4 regions of the Parasphingorhabdus pacifica genome follow, and region 1 is predicted to be linked to each of the others. Evidence: riboswitches for the same ligand, from Rfam matches in the RefSeq annotation. Region 1 holds a riboswitch; each other region holds the start of a gene.
What was found. A riboswitch is a leader RNA that binds a small molecule or an ion and turns the genes downstream of it on or off. The one in region 1 is predicted to bind cobalamin.

Region 2: another riboswitch for cobalamin. It lies ahead of metE (5-methyltetrahydropteroyltriglutamate--homocysteine S-methyltransferase); the one in region 1 lies ahead of ACYVAN_RS21715 (Rossmann-like domain-containing protein).
Region 3: another riboswitch for cobalamin. It lies ahead of ACYVAN_RS20790 (ABC transporter substrate-binding protein); the one in region 1 lies ahead of ACYVAN_RS21715 (Rossmann-like domain-containing protein).
Region 4: another riboswitch for cobalamin. It lies ahead of cobN (cobaltochelatase subunit CobN); the one in region 1 lies ahead of ACYVAN_RS21715 (Rossmann-like domain-containing protein).

The regions. Positions count from the first base shown of each region.
Region 1 covers NZ_BAAGYS010000014.1:329,978-334,001, reverse strand. The annotation lists gene ACYVAN_RS21720 (PLP-dependent cysteine synthase family protein) at 1-1,084, opposite strand, end outside; gene ACYVAN_RS21715 (Rossmann-like domain-containing protein) at 1,081-1,911, opposite strand; cobalamin riboswitch at 2,091-2,257, opposite strand; gene ACYVAN_RS21710 (GNAT family N-acetyltransferase) at 2,376-2,933, shown strand; gene ACYVAN_RS21705 (NAD(P)H-dependent oxidoreductase) at 3,074-3,856, shown strand; gene ACYVAN_RS21700 (helix-turn-helix domain-containing protein) at 3,931-4,024, opposite strand, start outside.
Region 2 covers NZ_BAAGYS010000002.1:505,410-509,433, reverse strand. The annotation lists gene ACYVAN_RS02355 (CPBP family intramembrane glutamic endopeptidase) at 1-364, shown strand, start outside; gene metE (5-methyltetrahydropteroyltriglutamate--homocysteine S-methyltransferase) at 418-2,706, opposite strand; cobalamin riboswitch at 2,844-3,076, opposite strand; gene ACYVAN_RS02345 (APC family permease) at 3,374-4,024, shown strand, end outside.
Region 3 covers NZ_BAAGYS010000014.1:132,951-136,974, forward strand. The annotation lists gene ACYVAN_RS20780 (putative bifunctional diguanylate cyclase/phosphodiesterase) at 1-1,576, shown strand, start outside; gene ACYVAN_RS20785 (MSMEG_6728 family protein) at 1,657-2,130, opposite strand; cobalamin riboswitch at 2,398-2,581, shown strand; gene ACYVAN_RS20790 (ABC transporter substrate-binding protein) at 2,681-3,673, shown strand; gene ACYVAN_RS20795 (FecCD family ABC transporter permease) at 3,670-4,024, shown strand, end outside.
Region 4 covers NZ_BAAGYS010000002.1:225,723-229,746, forward strand. The annotation lists gene cobG (precorrin-3B synthase) at 1-1,054, opposite strand, end outside; cobalamin riboswitch at 1,187-1,312, shown strand; gene cobN (cobaltochelatase subunit CobN) at 1,445-4,024, shown strand, end outside.

The sequences.
Region 1 (4,024 bases):
CCTGCTCGGTGGTACGTCGACCGCACGGATCGCTGACCGCGCGGCAGCGGGTCCACCGCGATCCCTTCGAAGCGGCCATGTTGTCCACTTCGGACGGCTGGGTGGCGGCGGGCACGAGCTCGTGCCTGCGGCAGAAATCGTCGTCGTAGATGGTTTCCCAGTAGCGGTGCGGACCGTCCGGAAACACCGCGGCCACCCGGGCGGATCCGAGTTCGCGCGCGCACCACGCGGCCACCATCGCGGCCGCCCCGGTGCTCCAACCGCCGGTGACGAACGCGTCGGCGGCCATGCGCCGGCAAGCGTCGGCGGTTTCGGCCGGGCCGGTCCAGTGGACCTCGTCGAAGTGCCGGTAGGCGACGTTGGACGGATGGATGCTGCTGCCCAGGCCGCGCATGAGCCTTCGTTCGGCGGAGTGGCCGAACACGCTCGAACCGGCCGAGTCCACCCCCACGATCCGGATGTCCGGCCAGTGCTCGCGGAGCATCGACGCGATCCCGGCGCTGTGCCCACCGGTGCCGACGCTGCACACCAGCGCGTCGAGGCGGTCGAACTGTCCGATCAGTTCCCGGCCGACGTCGTGGTACCCGGCCGGGTTGTCCGGGTTGTTGTACTGGTCCGGCCAGTAGGCGCCGGGCAGCTCCGCGAGCAGCGCGTGCACTCGTTCCAGCCGTGCTCGCTGCCAGCCGCCCACCGGGTGCGGCCGGGAAACGATCTCCACACGTGCGCGGTGGGAGCGCAGCAGGGCGGCGGTCATCGGGTCCAGTTCCCGGTCGGCGACGATGACCACGGGATGCCCCAGGGCCATGCCGACGTAGGCCAGGCCGATCGCCAGGGTCCCACTGCTCGATTCCACGATGGTGCCGCCGGGGCGGAGTTCACCGCGTTCCCGAGCGCCGCGCAGCATCGACAGCGCCGCGCGAGCCTTCATCGTGCCGGGGCCCAGCCCTTCGAGCTTCGCCCAGAAACCCGGGTGGCTCCGCGGCAGCGGTGTGTCCACTCGCAGCACCGGGGTGTCACCGATGAGATCCAGCAGCGTGTCGCACTTCCGCCCGCCGCGCGCGGGCGCCTGTTGGGCGAGCGTCATGGTCGATCACCCCGGTAGCAGTGCAGGTCGGTGGCGTCGCCGGTCAGCCAGAAGAAGGGGTATGGCTCGGCGGACAGGGCGGTGATGTCGGTGCCGAGCAGCTCGCGGAGGACGGCGCTTCCGGTCTGCGCGAACATCACCAGCGGCAGCCGGAGTTCGCGGCACTGCTCGACGATGTCGTCGAAGCTGGTGTTGTTCAGGACCATCCCCGATGCGAGCACGGCATCGGCCTGCTCGATCGCTTGCCGGTGATCTTCGAGGACGGGTTCGTCCCATTCGGTGCGGCCGCCCTTGAGATCGCACGGCACGTAGTCGATCCCGCGCTCGCGCAGTGCGGACAGCAGCGAGTTCACCACTCCGATCACCGCGACGCGGCCGCCGCCGGGGACGAGCTGGGCGACGGCCCGAGCCCGTGCCATCGACTTCTCCAGGGAGGTTCCGGGGGCTATCCGGACGGTCCGGGCGGCCGGATGCTGGGCGTGTGGCCTGAGATGGGCCAGGTAGGCGTCGAGTGCGGCCATCCGCACGGCCCGTTCGGGATGGGAGAGGAGCTCGTCGATGTCGCGGCCGACGGTGTCGGTGACCACGTCGTCGCTGATCTGCCCCGGCTCCACGGCGCAGGATCCGACGGCTGCTCCGATGCGCACGCTGAGCACCGTGTTGAGGTAGCTGGTCCGGCGGCCGGAGTGCTGCGCGGCTTGCACGGTAAGGAACGCCACGGAGGCGGTCGTGTCCGCCGGGTTTCCGTCGGCTCGGGCCGCTTCGATCAGCTGGTCCAGCTGGTTGTCGCCGACGCGCAGGTCGGCAGGTGGGGGAGTAGAAGGCACAGATGTCTCCACACGTGAGGAAGAAGTGGTGATGCCGAGTGCGGGCGCGAAGGATCAGCGCCTGCGGGGATCACACGACGTGTGGAGCTGCCGAGAACCGTTCCGGTCGGATGGTCAGCGGGATGATGACGCACTTGTCCGAGTGCACGGGTACCTCCTCCGGGGCTCCGCGACCCCGTACGAATCGGCACGACGGTGCGAGTCTCCTGACTCGTGGGTCGACGTCACCCCCGGCCTTCCCACCGAGTGCTCGGCAGTGGCTCAGGTGGAGGTGGCTCTCCACTCACAGTGGCGGGACCGTGCCGGATTCGCACCGGCTTCCTGCGCACCATCGCTTGAACTTTCGCATGAACTTTTCAGCCGCTGGGGGTGGAGTCAAGGCTTCCAGGTCCTAGATCACGTTTTGTCGCCAGTAGTATGCAATAGAAAGTGCTTTTCAATAGTTCGTCTACGGAGGTGGAGACGTGTCCCGGGAAGAGGTCCGCGCGGTCGGCGAGTACGAGGTCAGGCGGGCGTGCCGGTCCGACATCGAGAGCGCCCGCACGCTGATGCTCGATACCTTCTACCGCGTGATGGGGCACGGCTACGTGTCCGAGTGGCATGCGGACGTGATCGAGATGGAGGCGAGCTACTTCCGCACTCCGGGCCACGCCTTGTTCGTCGCCGTGCTCGGTGACGAGGTCGTCGGCACGGCCTCGGTGCGGGCCAGTGGCCCCAAGAGTCCGCCGCATCCCAGGTGGATCGCCGACCGCTACGGCGCGGAAGGCGCGGCGCAGATCTTCCGCACGTACGTCCGCCCCGAACACCGCCGTCACGGACTGGCTCGCGAGCTCGTCGACATGGCGTGCGGATTCATCGCCGACGAGCCGGGATACGACACGATCTACCTGCACACGAACCCGGCGATCGAGGGTGCCGAGTCGTTCTGGCGCGGGGTGGCCAAGGAGGTCTACGACGCGCGGCAGAACAGTGACTACAGCCCCGTCGTCCACTTCGAGATCCCGGTCCCGGTCAGCGGGTGATGCCCGGAAGCCGCCCGGTCCGGACCACAGAGGTTGTGGCCCGATTCTTTCGAAGGGTGTCCATCCGGCCACTCGTGTGTTCCCGGTGGGCGGGCGGATGCTCGTAGCCGGAAGCGGCAGACGAGGTTCGAGGGGTCGGCATGAAGGTGTTGTGGGTATTCGCCCATCCGGAACAGCGTTCGCTCAGCGCGTCCTTGCGCGACGCGGGCATCGACGAGCTGCGGGCGCGCGGCGAGGAGGTACGACTGTCCGATCTGTACGCCATGCGCTGGAATCCGGTTGTGGCCAGCGCGGACTTCGCCCACGATCCACGTGAGCGGCTGATCGTCGGTGACGAGTCCCGGTGCGCGTACACCTCGGGAGAGTTGAGCGAGGACATCCGCGTGGAGCAGGAGAAGCTCGCGTGGGCGGATGCCGTGGTCTTCCAGTTTCCCCTCTGGTGGTACGGCATGCCCGCCATCCTCAAAGGGTGGTTCGACCGCGTTTTCGTCAAGGGATTCGCCTACGGGGTGCGGGAGAACGGCCGCACGCTCCGCTACGGCGAGGGACGGTTGGCGGGGAAGCGCGGAATGCTCCTGCTCACGGCGGGCGCTTCCGAACTCACCATGGGGCCGCGCGGGATCAACGGCGAGGTGGACGACGTTCTGTTCGGTGTGCAGCACGGAACTCTCTGGTATGCGGGAATGTCCGTGCTGCCGCCGCTGGTGGTGCACCGTGCGGACCAGGCATCCGGCACGGATTTCGCGGAGGCGGGCCGTCGCGTGCGGGAACGCGTCGCCGCACTGCCGGCCCTGGAGCCCATCGCCTTCCGCCGCCAGAACGGTGGCGACTACGACGAGGACCTGGTGCTGCGCCCGGAGGTCGCCGCCGGGAGGGCCGGACTCGGCGTGCACCGTGCGGACTCGCCGATCGCGGTGCGGTGACCGGCGTTTGGGGGCAGGCGTCCGGCGGAGCCGTTCGTAGGTGCGGGTGACTCCTTTCCCGGAAGAACGATGTCTCAGATCCGGATGCCCGCCCAGCGCGCGAACCCGGCGAGGGTTCCGGTGGCACGCCGGTCGGCTTCGGCCAGTGCGCGCACGGTTTCGTGCACC
Region 2 (4,024 bases), on a different contig from region 1:
TGCCCCCGTGCTGGTTCTCGGCTACAACTATCCGACAGTTCCGGTCGTCGTCTCCTTCATCATGATGGTCTGCTTCTGCACACTCGTGGGCGTACTGCTGGGCTGGTTGCGGCTCGTGTCTCGCAGCGTGTGGCCGCCCGCTATCGCCCACGGGTTCCTGAACGCCTCCGCCGGGCTGCCGCTGATCTTCGTCGCCGCGGGTAACCCGATCAACAATGCCCACGTGGGCTTGCTCAGCTGGAGCGGTTGGATAGTGCTCATCCTGCTGATCGTGCTACTCGTCCTACTCCGAAAGCTTCCGGTGAAGCTGGAACACGTCCCTGACGGTTTGACCCGCGGCGTTCGTCGCCTCAGCAGGCGTTGAGAGCATGGGAACTTTTCTTCCACACATGAAAGAAAAGTTCCCATGCTCACGAGTCACCGGAGCGAGGCCCGCACCTTCTCAGCGGCCGCCACGGTATTGCGCAACGCATCCTCGACTTCAGCGTATCCACGAGTCTTCAACCCGCAGTCGGGATTAACCCACAGGCGGTCCGCGGGGACCGACCGCAGCGCGGCACGCAGCAACTCTTCCACCTCGTCGACCCCAGGCACTCGAGGTGAATGAATGTCGTACACGCCAGGGCCGACGCCGCGAGCGAACCCGACCGCATTGAGATCGTCGAGGACCTCCATTCGGGACCGCGCGGCTTCGATGCTGGTGACATCCGCCTGCAAAGCGACGATCGCGTCGATCACATCACCGAACTCCGAATAGCACAGGTGCGTGTGGATCTGAGTTGAATCCGCGACACCGGACGTGGCCAACCGGAACGAATCCACAGCCCAACTCAAATACGCCTCGTGACCTTCTCTGCGGAGCGGAAGCAGTTCTCGCAACGCAGGCTCGTCAACCTGTACAACGCCGACGCCGGCTGCTTCGAGATCCCGAACCTCCTCACCGATGGCCAATCCGACCTGCATCGCCGTGTCCGCGAGTGGTTGGTCATCCCGAACGAACGACCAAGCCAAGATGGTGACGGGGCCCGTCAACATCCCCTTCACCGGTTTTGCGGTCAGCTGTTGCGCCTGCTTCGTCCAGTCGACGGTGATCGCGTGCGGTCGGGACACATCGCCGAAGAGAATCGGTGGGCGCACACAGCGAGACCCGTACGATTGCACCCACCCGTTGTCCGTACTGACGAAGCCGGACATGTGTTCGGAGAAGTACTGGACCATGTCGTTGCGTTCGGGTTCGCCGTGGACGAGAACATCCAGTCCGAGTTGCTCCTGCAACCGAACGATGCGTTCGATCTCGTCGAACATCCGACGGTTGTAGGTCGCCCGGTCGATCGTGCCGTTGCGCAGTGCTGCACGAGCTTTCCGCACGTCACTGGTCTGCGGGAACGAACCGATGGTCGTGGTGGGAAGCGGAGGCAGATTCAGGGTTTGTCGCTGAGCTTCGCGCCGAACAGCGTAGTCGGGCCGTTGAAAGTCACCTGAGGTCAAATCCCTGACCCGTTGCCGGACGTTGCCGTCATGTCGACGAGCTGAATTTCGCCGAGCTTCGATCAACGAATTTTGAACTGAGAGTTCGTCGGCCACCGCATTCCGGCCGTCTCGTAGCGCACGATTGAGCAGGACCACTTCGGAGACCTTCTGCTTCGCGAAGGCCAACCATGGTTTGATCTCCTCGTCGATGCTGGTTTCGGCATCAACGTCATAGGGCACGTGCAGCAACGAACACGATGTCGCGATCGACACGTCACCGGCAAACCCGAGAAGGGTAGCGGCGGTGCCGAGTGCTGAGTCCAGGTCCGTACGCCAGATGTTGCGTCCGTCCACCAAGCCGGCGACCAAGGTCTTGTTTCGCAGACCATGGATGGCGGGCAGCCGATCTATAACGGGCCGCCCTGCGACGAGATCCAGGGCGATCGCCTCGACATCGGTCTCAGCGAGAACGCCCAACGCCTCCCTCGGATCTCCGAAGTAGGGAGCCACCATCAGCTTCGGTCGGTCGGTCGCGTGCGCGATTTCGTCGTAGGCGCGACGCAGCAGAGCCAGTTCTTCGGTGGATCGGTCGGCGGCGAAGGCCGGCTCGTCCAACTGGACCCACTCCACACCGGCTTCGTGGAGCTCGCGCAAGAGATCGACATAGGAGGGCACCAGGTCATCGAGCTTGTCCACGGTACGAAACGATTTCGGGGAGCCCTGTGCTGGTTTGGACAACAACAAGAACGTCAGCGGTCCGACCACAACCGGGCGGGTGAGCACGCCCATATCGGCAGCTTCGTGGCACTGCTCGACGGGAGTGCGGTCGGCCAGTGCGAACTCCGTATCCGGGCCGATCTCGGGGACGAGGTAGTGGTAGTTGGTGTCGAACCACTTGGTCATCTCGAGTGGAGGCGTCGACTCAACGCCTCGTGCCATCGCGAAATAGGTGTCCAACGGTCCGAGTCCCAGACGCGTGTACCGCTCGGGCACTGCGCCGAACGTGACAGCAGTGTCCAACACCTGGTCGTAGAAGGAGAAAGTGTTGCTCGGTACCGAGTTCACACCTTCGTCATGAAGTTCCCGCCACGTGTTCGTGCGTAGCGTCCGGGCCACATCCCTGAGTTCTTCTTCCCCGATACGGGATGCCCAGTAACTTTCCAACGCCCGCTTCAGTTCGCGGCGCGGCCCGATGCGCGGATATCCGAGTACGGTCGATCCGATCGTGCTGGTCAAAGCTCTCTCCTCGCGAGCTCGGTGACACGGCAAGTCCGACAGCCCCGAAGAGGTGAACGCGTACCGCAGACCAGTCCGGTGGAGTGGCCGCAGTGCCCGCTCGCCCTCCCTCGAGGCCACGGACGAGCGCACACACGCTGGTGTGCGCACCGATGGCAGGTCTTCGGACTCGTGGGCGGTCCCATTTCGGATGTTCCTACTAGCCGTCAGCTTCCCAGGCATGCCCAGTGCTTTGCCGACCGAAAACGGGCGGCGACGGCGTTCGTTCCCACTCACCGCTGCGGGGCAGTCCCGGAGTTACACCGGGTTCCCTCTTGCCTCACCGGTCACGATCCCTCGCCGCCGGTGAACCATCAGCGTCCTGAACCCTACTCGTTGGGCTCCGGATGGCAAGACCCATCGCCTTGTGCCGGGTCTCACCACAGGGGTGTCAGCAAGGGAACTTTTCTCTCAGTTGTGGAAGAAGGGTTCCCTTGCTCGGTGTCGGAATCTCGTGCTACTCGGGTGTATGTGAAACGGGCTCAGCCCGGCTGTAGAGGGTGAGCCGTGCCCCATTTGGAGTAAGCGGCTACGAGATGGACCGCGTGCCGGTCCGGGTATTGTCAACCTCTTCCGCTCGCTGCAGGATGTGGCTTCGATACTTCCGTCCCGGCATTCGGGAGCGCACATGAGCAGTGATGAGCGTCCGTTCGAGCGAGTACTCAGACGTAAAGACGTATTGGCGGTCGGATTCGGTTCGATGATCGGATTCGGCTGGGTTGTCCTGGCCGGTCAGTACATCGACGACGCTGGTGTGCTCGGATCCGCGCTCGCGTTCGTGATCGGTGGTCTGATCGTAGCGCTGGTCGGTCTCACCTATGCTGAGCTGGTATCGGCGATGCCGAAAGCAGGCGGAGAACACCACTACGTTCTCCGCGCCCTCGGTTCGAGATGGGCATTTGTCGCATCGTGGGCTGTCGTCGTCGGCTATGTTTCCGTCGTCGCATTCGAGGCGGTGGCGCTACCTGAAACGATCGCCTACCTCGTTCCGCAACTGTCTACCGGAGTGATCTGGCACGTCGCTGGATCCCCGGTTTATGCGATATGGACGATGGTTGCCGTCGCCGGAGCGGCCGTGATCACCATTCTTAACTATGTAGGTGTCCGACCTGCGACGACACTGCAGTCGATAGGTGTGCTGTTCTTGCTCGGCGTAGGTGCGTGTCTGCTGTTCGGCTCTCTCGGCAGTGGTTCGATCGCCAACGCCGACCCGCTGTTCACCGGCGGAACGATGGGAATCATGGGTGTCGTTGTGGCGACACCGTTCCTGTTCCTCGGG
Region 3 (4,024 bases), 200 kb from region 1:
CGACTACCGCCTCTACGAGCTGGTCGGGAAGAGATCGAACGATCTGTTGCATCCGGACGAGAAAGCGGAAGACCTGTTCCCGGCTCGATCGCTCCCCGCGCACAAGAGCGTTGAGGAACCGCCCGGGCCGGCGCACCGCCTGCTGCTGCGCTCGGACGGGGAACCGTTGTTGTGCGAGGTTCGCTGCGCGCCGTCCGTGCAGGACGACGGCACTCGCTTCTGGCTGGCGGGGCTCGAGGACGTCACCGAACAGGTGGCTCGCGCCAACAACCTTTACTACCAGACCACCCACGATGCGGATACCGAACTGCTCAACCGCAAGGGCGTCACCGAGTTGCTCACACAGCTGCTCGAAGAGCGGAACCCGTTCGAGATCGGCGTCCTGTTCTGCGACCTGGACAACTTCAAACGCGTCAACGACTCCCTCGGCCACGAAGCCGGGGACGAACTGTTGGTGATGATCGCGCGGCGACTGACCAACGAGCTGCCGCAGGCGTGCACGCCTGCCCGGCTGTACGGCGACGAGTTCCTGATCGTCTGCTCGGACCTGGCCTCGTGCGATGGAATGACAGTGCTGACCAGCCGGGTTCTGGAGATCCTCCGCACGGTGCTGTCCGTACGCGGCAACCTGATCAACGTCTCGGCCTCCATCGGGACCGCGACGGCCGACGACCCGGAGATCAGTGGTGAGGAGCTCGTGCGAAGGGCCGACCGCGCGAGGTTCGTTGCCAAAGCGCAAGGCCACGGTTCCGCGCTCCGCGCTCGTCGTTCGCTGAGCAGTTCGATCTCGGCTCAGCTGACCTTGGAGCAGGAGCTGCGGCAGGCGATCTTGCACGGTCACCTCACCCTGCACTACCAACCGGTGGTCGACGGGGAGCGGTCGATCGTGCTCGCCGAAGCCCTGGTGCGGTGGCCGCACCCGGAACGGGGAATGCTCGCTCCCGACGTCATCCTGTCCGTGGCCGAGCAGGGTGGCCTGGAGATCGAACTGGACAGGTGGGTGCTGCGCACCGCGCTGCGCGAAGCTGCGAGCTGGCCGGTGAACGGCACCCGTCCGGTCGGGATAGCCGTGAACCTCTCCGGGCTCCGACCGACGCTCCAGAGCTTTTCCGAAGAGGTGTCGTCCGCCATCGCCGACAGCGGCATCGCTTCCGAGCGAGTGGTGCTGGAGATGGTCGAGACCATCCTGGTGAACGTGTCGGAGCGACCGAGCAGGACGATGCGCGAACTCGCCGCGACCGGGCTCCGGTTCGCCATGGACGACTTCGGCACCGGCTACTCGTCGCTGGCCCGTCTCAAGGACCTGCCGACGCAGATCGTCAAGCTCGATCGACGGTTCGTTTCCGGGATGGGATCGGACCCGTCCGACCTGGGCATCGCACGCGCCGTGGTGGAACTCGCCCGCGCGATGGGCCGCACGTGCATTGCGGAAGGAGTCGAGACCGCCACTCAGTACCGCCTGTTGCACGGTCTCGGCGTGGACGCCTACCAGGGGTACTTGTTCGCGGCTCCGCTGCCGGTACACGAGTTCCGGGAACTGCTCTCGCGCTCACCGTTGCCGCTTCCGGACGGATAGCAGCCCCGCAACTCCTGAATTCTCGGAATCCCAGTTCCAGGACATCTCCGCGCAATCGATTGCCCCGACGACCGGAGTGGTCAGTCATCGCGCGAGCGGTCCGAGACCGGCCACACGTACGGCAGATCCGATCGCACACCGGGAAAATACCTGCGGTAGTGGCCCGGGTCCTTGCGCAACAGCGCAGACTGGTGGCTGCGATGGAATCGCCGATCACCGAGCCACGGCGGCAGTTCTCCGACGAGGGCCAGTTCCTCCCGGGTTCGCACGGTGGTGGTACCGGCCGCCCGTTCCAGATCGGCAGCGATCGTCGCGGCACATGTGTCCCGGTAACCGGCCGAACACCACACGGCGCACACGTCGAGGCCGTAGCGGGCGAGCAACTCCGCGTAACCCGTCCACATCACGACCGCGGGATGGGTACGCCAGCCGTACCCCGGCACCGTCAGCGCGCGGAGGACCTGCATCGTCTCCACCCGTTGCTTGCCAAGTCGCTTGGTGTCGAGCACGCGCGCGGTCTCGATGAAGTCCGGATACGGGAGAAAGGTCTGCACGTCCTGCAGTGTGTTCCCACCCACTCCCACTCGCCAAGGCAGCGGAGAACCACCGACCGCCCGAACCAGCTGCCGTCGAAGCCCGGAGCACCCCTCTTCTCGTGATTTCGAACGCCCCGATACCGATGAATCACAGGAGAATCCGACGCCGTGCAACGCTGCAGCTTGGGCGAAACGCGCGCCGCACACATCCCGGCCCCGTCGCTCACGTCGCCACCGACGACATTGTGCGTCACATCATGGTCCCCATCTCGCCGCACATTGCCGTGATAGCGTCCGGCTGCCAGTAATAGCCATCGTGAATGGCTTGGGAATCCGGTGAGAATCCGGAACTGACGCGCAGCGGTGAGCGGCGACGAGCAGGAACACGGCCACTGGGCGAACTGCCCGGGAAGGAGTTCCCACTCGGACGACCCCGAGTCCGAAGACCTGCTGGCCACTCAGTCGAACGCGTTTCGGCTGAGCGGAAACCGTAGGACCGGGCTTCGCGACCGAGCCCCGCACGGGGAGGAAATCCGTGGCGAAAAACTTTTCCGCCTGCTGTACCGCTGTGCTTCTCACCGCAGCACTCGCGCTGTCCGGCTGTTCCGGGGGAACAGCTGCCGAACCGGATGCCGACGCCGGTGACCACCTTTCGCTGGACAACTGTGGTGAACAGGTTCAGCTGGAGCACCCGCCGCAGCGGGCTGTCGCGCTCAACCAGGGCAGCGCCGAGATCATGCTGGCCTTGGGCCTCTCCGACCGGATGGTGGGTACCGCGACCTGGACGGATCCCGTACTACCGGAGCTGGCTGAGGAGAACGCCGAGGTACCGCGCCTCGCCGAGAACTACCCGTCGTTCGAGCGCGTTCTCGCGGCCGAGCCGGACTTCGCCGCATCGTCGTTCGCCTCGACGCTGAGCAAGGGTGGCGTGGCGACCCGCGCGCAGTTCGACGAACTCGGAGTGCCGACCTACCTCTCCCCCGCCGACTGTGCGAAGGACAACAGCGGCAGCGGCGACGGCGCCCGGCACGAACCCCTGAAAATGGACCTCGTCTACACCGAAATCCGGGAAATCGCCCGCATTTTCGACGTGGCGGAACGGGGTGAACAACTCGTCGCCGACCTGCAGAACCGAATGCGCGAAGCCACCGCCGACATCGACGCTTCGCACGCGAGACTGCTCTTTTGGTTCGCCAACTCCGAATCGCCGTACATGGCAGGCTGCTGCGGCGCACCGGGAGTGATCACCCGCACGCTGGATGCGAAGAACGTCTTCGACGACACCAAGCAGGAGTGGCCGCAGATCAACTGGGAGACGGTCGCTCAACGCAATCCCGATGTTCTCGTGCTGGGAGATCTCACCCGGAATTCGGAAACCGCCGAGACGGCCCGAAGCAAGATCGAATTCTTGGAGACGCATCCGGTGGCACGTGAGATGGACGCGGTCGAGAACGACCGGTACGTCCCCCTCACCGGACAGGCGATGAACCCGACGATGCGCACCGTCGATGGCGTCGAGAAGGTCGCGGCCGCATTGCGCGAGTTCGGGTTGACGGGTTGAGGACGGAGACACCCGCGTTAACGACCTCCACCACGGACCGGGCTCGCGCGCACGCGGTTTGGTTGCCGGTGCTGGGCATCGCCGTGCTGGCGGTGTCCATCGCGATCGCCGTCACCATCGGCCCTGCCGGCATCGGCGTAGGCGACGTGTGGACGACGCTCCTGTCCCGGGTCGGCGTGGCCGAATCCGAGCTGAGCCCCATCCGCGAAGGGATCGTGTGGAACCTGCGGTTTCCGCGGGTGCTGCTGTCCGCGGTCTGCGGTGCGGGACTGGCCGTCTGCGGTGCGGTCATGCAGTCGATGCTGCGGAACCCGCTCGCGGACCCGTTCGTGCTCGGAGTGTCCTCGGGCG
Region 4 (4,024 bases), on a different contig from region 1:
GCCGCATGGCGCGTTCCGCATCGTTGCGGACGTCGGCGAGGGCTTTGGCGCAGCCGGGGCGACCGGTGCACGACGTCACTCCGGTCCGCCCCTGTTCCCGGTCGACGACCAGGCCGTGCGCGCCCAGGTCCGACAACCACCGGTCCGCCTCGTCGGCGGGCAGGCCGGGCAGGACGATGGTTCGCCACGGTGTCAGGCGGAGCTCACCGGCGGTGCCGGACGCAGCGGCGATGATATCCACCTGCTCCGGCGACAGTCGGCCCAGAGGTGCTCCCACACCCACGGTGATCCGCCCGTATTGCCGGAAGAGCTCTCCGACCTGCGCATGTGTCGGCAACGGCCGCGCGGGAACAGGTTCGGGCGGGCTCCAGACGGCGTCGCGCACGGCCAGCACCTTGCCCGCGATGGCCTGCACGCCGTTGTCGAGCTCGGTCAGCCGCCAGGCCAGCGATCCCTGGCGGCCGCGCTCGGTGAGAAATGCCTCCGCGGCGGCCACGGCCGCCCGCGCGGCTTCGCCCGGGGCCACGCGGACACCCGAGTCGGTTCCGGCCAGCAGCAACGCGATCGAGTCGGAGCGCAGCGGGTACAGACAGACGTCGGCGGCGAGCGCGGCGACGTCGCCCCCACCGCCGTCCACCGCGAACAAGAACCGTCCCGGCAGCTCGGCGAGGTCGGGGATCGCGCAGAGCAGGACGTCGAGCTCGTGGGCAACGGCACGCACGTCCCACATCGCGTCCCCATCGGCGGTGGGCGAACCGAGGACGTTGCGGACCCGCTCGTGTGTCGCGGAAGGCAGCAGGCCGACCGCGGCCAGCCGTTGGGCGAACTCCTGCCCGCAACCGGAGTTGAGCCCTCTGACCTGCAGGTTCGCCCTGGAAGTCAGCTCCATTCCCCCACTTCCCAGTTCCGCGGCAGCCTCACCGACGGCCCGGAACTGGGCGGTCGTCATGGCTCCACCGGGCACGCGCACCCGCGCGAGGCCACCGTCCGCGGCTTCGTGGACACGGAGAGCACCGGGGCAGGCGTCACGTTCGGCTCTGGAAGTTTCGAACACGCGCCGATCCTACGGTCCGCGGTAGTTGCGGACGCAAAACGCGTTGCTGCGACGCGCGTCATGCCGGGGTCAACTTGACGGAAGATCGGCCTGTTGCGGAGAGTGGTCACAGCATTTGAGCGGCGACAGGCGGAGGAAGCCGGTGCGAGTCCGGCGCGGTCCCGCCACTGTCACCGGGGAGCGGACTCCACGACAGGTCACTGCCCCGCAGCGGGCGGGAAGACCGGAGCGAGCGTTGATCCGGAAGCCAGGAGACTCCGGTCGCCGCGCCCGACGACCCGGGGGCGAGGACCCCCGAGGAAGGCTCACCATGCGCAGCAGACGCACGTCTCGCGTCTCCGTGTTCTTCCCCTTCACCGTTCAGGTCTCCATCGCCGAGGAGCGAACCGCATGATCCTGCTTCTGTCCACTTCGGACACAGACCTGCTCAGTGCGCGGGCCAGTGCCGCCGAGTACCGGCTCGGAAACCCGGCCCGGCTCGGCGTGGACGACCTGCCACCGCTGCTCGAAGACGTCGACCTGGTGGTCGTGCGCCTGCTGGGCGGACGCCGCGCATGGGAGGAAGGTCTCGACGCCCTGCTGGCCGGCCCGCGCCCCGTCGTCGTGCTCGGTGGCGAGCAAGCGCCGGACGCCGAACTGATGGAGTGCTCCACGGTGCCCGGCGGCGTGTGCGCGGAAGCACACTCGTACCTGGCCCAAGGCGGACCCGAGAACCTCACCCAGCTGTTCAACTTCCTCTCGGACACGGTGCTGCTCACCGGCAACGGGTTCGAACCGCCCGCCGAAACGCCGCGGTGGGGCCTGCTCGACCGCACTCCCCGCCGCGACGAGGGCCCGACCGTGGCGGTGCTGTACTACCGCGCGCACCACATGGCCGGCAACACCGCCTTCGCGCACGCCCTGTGCGACGCCGTCGAAGACGCGGGTGGCCAGGCGCTACCGGTGTTCTGCGCGTCCCTGCGCGCCCCCGAGCCGGAACTGATCGAGACGCTTCAGCGCGCCGACGCGCTCGTCGTCACCGTCCTCGCCGCCGGTGGCACCCGCCCGGCCACCGCCACCGCCGGTGGTGACGACGAAGCGTGGGACATCGGAGCGCTCGCCGATCTGGACATCCCGATCCTGCAGGGACTCTGCCTGACCAGCAGCCGAGAGGCCTGGCAGGAGAACGACGAAGGTCTGTCCCCTTTGGACATGGCCACTCAGGTTGCCGTGCCCGAGTTCGACGGACGCCTGATCACGGTCCCGTTCTCGTTCAAGGAGAACGATTCCGAGGGACTGCCCGTCTACGTGGCCGACCCGGAACGGGCCGCGCGGGTGGCGGGCATCGCCGTCCGGCACGGGCGACTCCGACACGTTCCGCCGCAGGACAAGCGGCTGGCCCTGATGCTCTCGGCCTACCCCACCAAGCACTCCCGGATCGGTAACGCCGTCGGCCTCGACACCCCGGCCACCGCCGTCCGAGTGCTGCGCGAACTCCGCGAGCAGGGATACGACATCGGTCCGGAGACCGGTGCGGACGCCATTCCGGGAGTCGCCGAGCAGGACGGCGACGCGCTGATCCACGCCCTGATCGCGGCGGGCGGGCAGGATCCCGACTGGCTCAGCGAAGAGCAGCTCGAAGGCAACCCCGTGCGCATTCCGGCCCAGCGCTACAACGCCTGGTACGCGACGCTCCCCCAGGAACTGCGTACCCAGGTCGAGCAGCACTGGGGACCGCCGCCCGGCGAGCAGTTCGTCGACCGCTCCCAGGACTCGGAAGGCGAGATCGTGCTCGCCGCGATCCGAGCGGGCAACGTCGTGCTCATGGTGCAGCCGCCCCGCGGTTTCGGCGAGAACCCGATCGCGATCTACCACGATCCGGACCTGCCACCGAGCCACCACTACCTGGCGGCCTACCGGTGGCTGCTCGACGAGTTCGACGCCCACGCGATGGTCCACCTGGGCAAGCACGGCAACCTCGAATGGTTGCCGGGCAAGACGGCCGGCATGTCCGCGGCCTGTTCTCCGGACGCCGCGCTCGCCGACCTCCCGCTGATCTACCCGTTCCTGGTCAACGACCCGGGTGAGGGAACCCAGGCGAAGCGGCGGGTGCACGCGACACTGGTCGACCACCTGGTGCCGCCGATGGCCCGCGCCAAGAGCTACGGCGACATCGCCCGGCTGGAACAGCTGCTCGACGAGCACGCCAACATCACCGCGATGGACCCGGCGAAGCTGCCCGCCATCCGCAGCCAGATCTGGACGCTGATCCAGGCCGCGAAGCTCGACCACGACCTCGGGCTGGAAGAACGCCCGCACGACGCCGAGTTCGACGACATCCTCATCCACGTCGACGGCTGGCTCTGCGAGATCAAGGACGCGCAGATCCGGGACGGTCTGCACGTGCTCGGCGAAGCCCCGACCGGGGAAGCCCGGGTCAACCTCGTGCTGGCGATGCTGCGCGCACGCCAGATGTGGGGCGGGCAGAACGCCGCGCTGCCGGGGCTGCGCGAGGCGCTCGGCCTGGTCGAGGACGGCAGCGTCCCCCGTGAACGGGTCGACGAGATCGAGACCCGCGCATACCGGCTCGTCGAGGCCATGGAGGAGAACGGGTGGAAGCCGGACGCGGCTTCCGAGGTGTGCCGGTCCGTCACCGGTTCCGCCGACGAGAACGTCACCCGCGTCCTCGAGTTCGCCGCGACCGAGGTCGTCCCGCGGTTGGACGCGACCACCGACGAGATGAGCGCGACCCTGCGCGCCCTGGAGGGCGGTTACGTGCCCGCCGGGCCGAGCGGTTCGCCGTTGCGCGGCCTGATCAACGTGCTGCCTACGGGACGCAACTTCTACTCGGTCGATCCGAAGGCCGTGCCCAGCTGGCTCGCGTGGGAGACCGGGTACGCGATCGCCGACTCGCTGCTGCAGCGTTACCGCGAAGACCACGGCGACTGGCCCCGTTCGGTAGGCCTGTCGGTGTGGGGCACCAGTGCGATG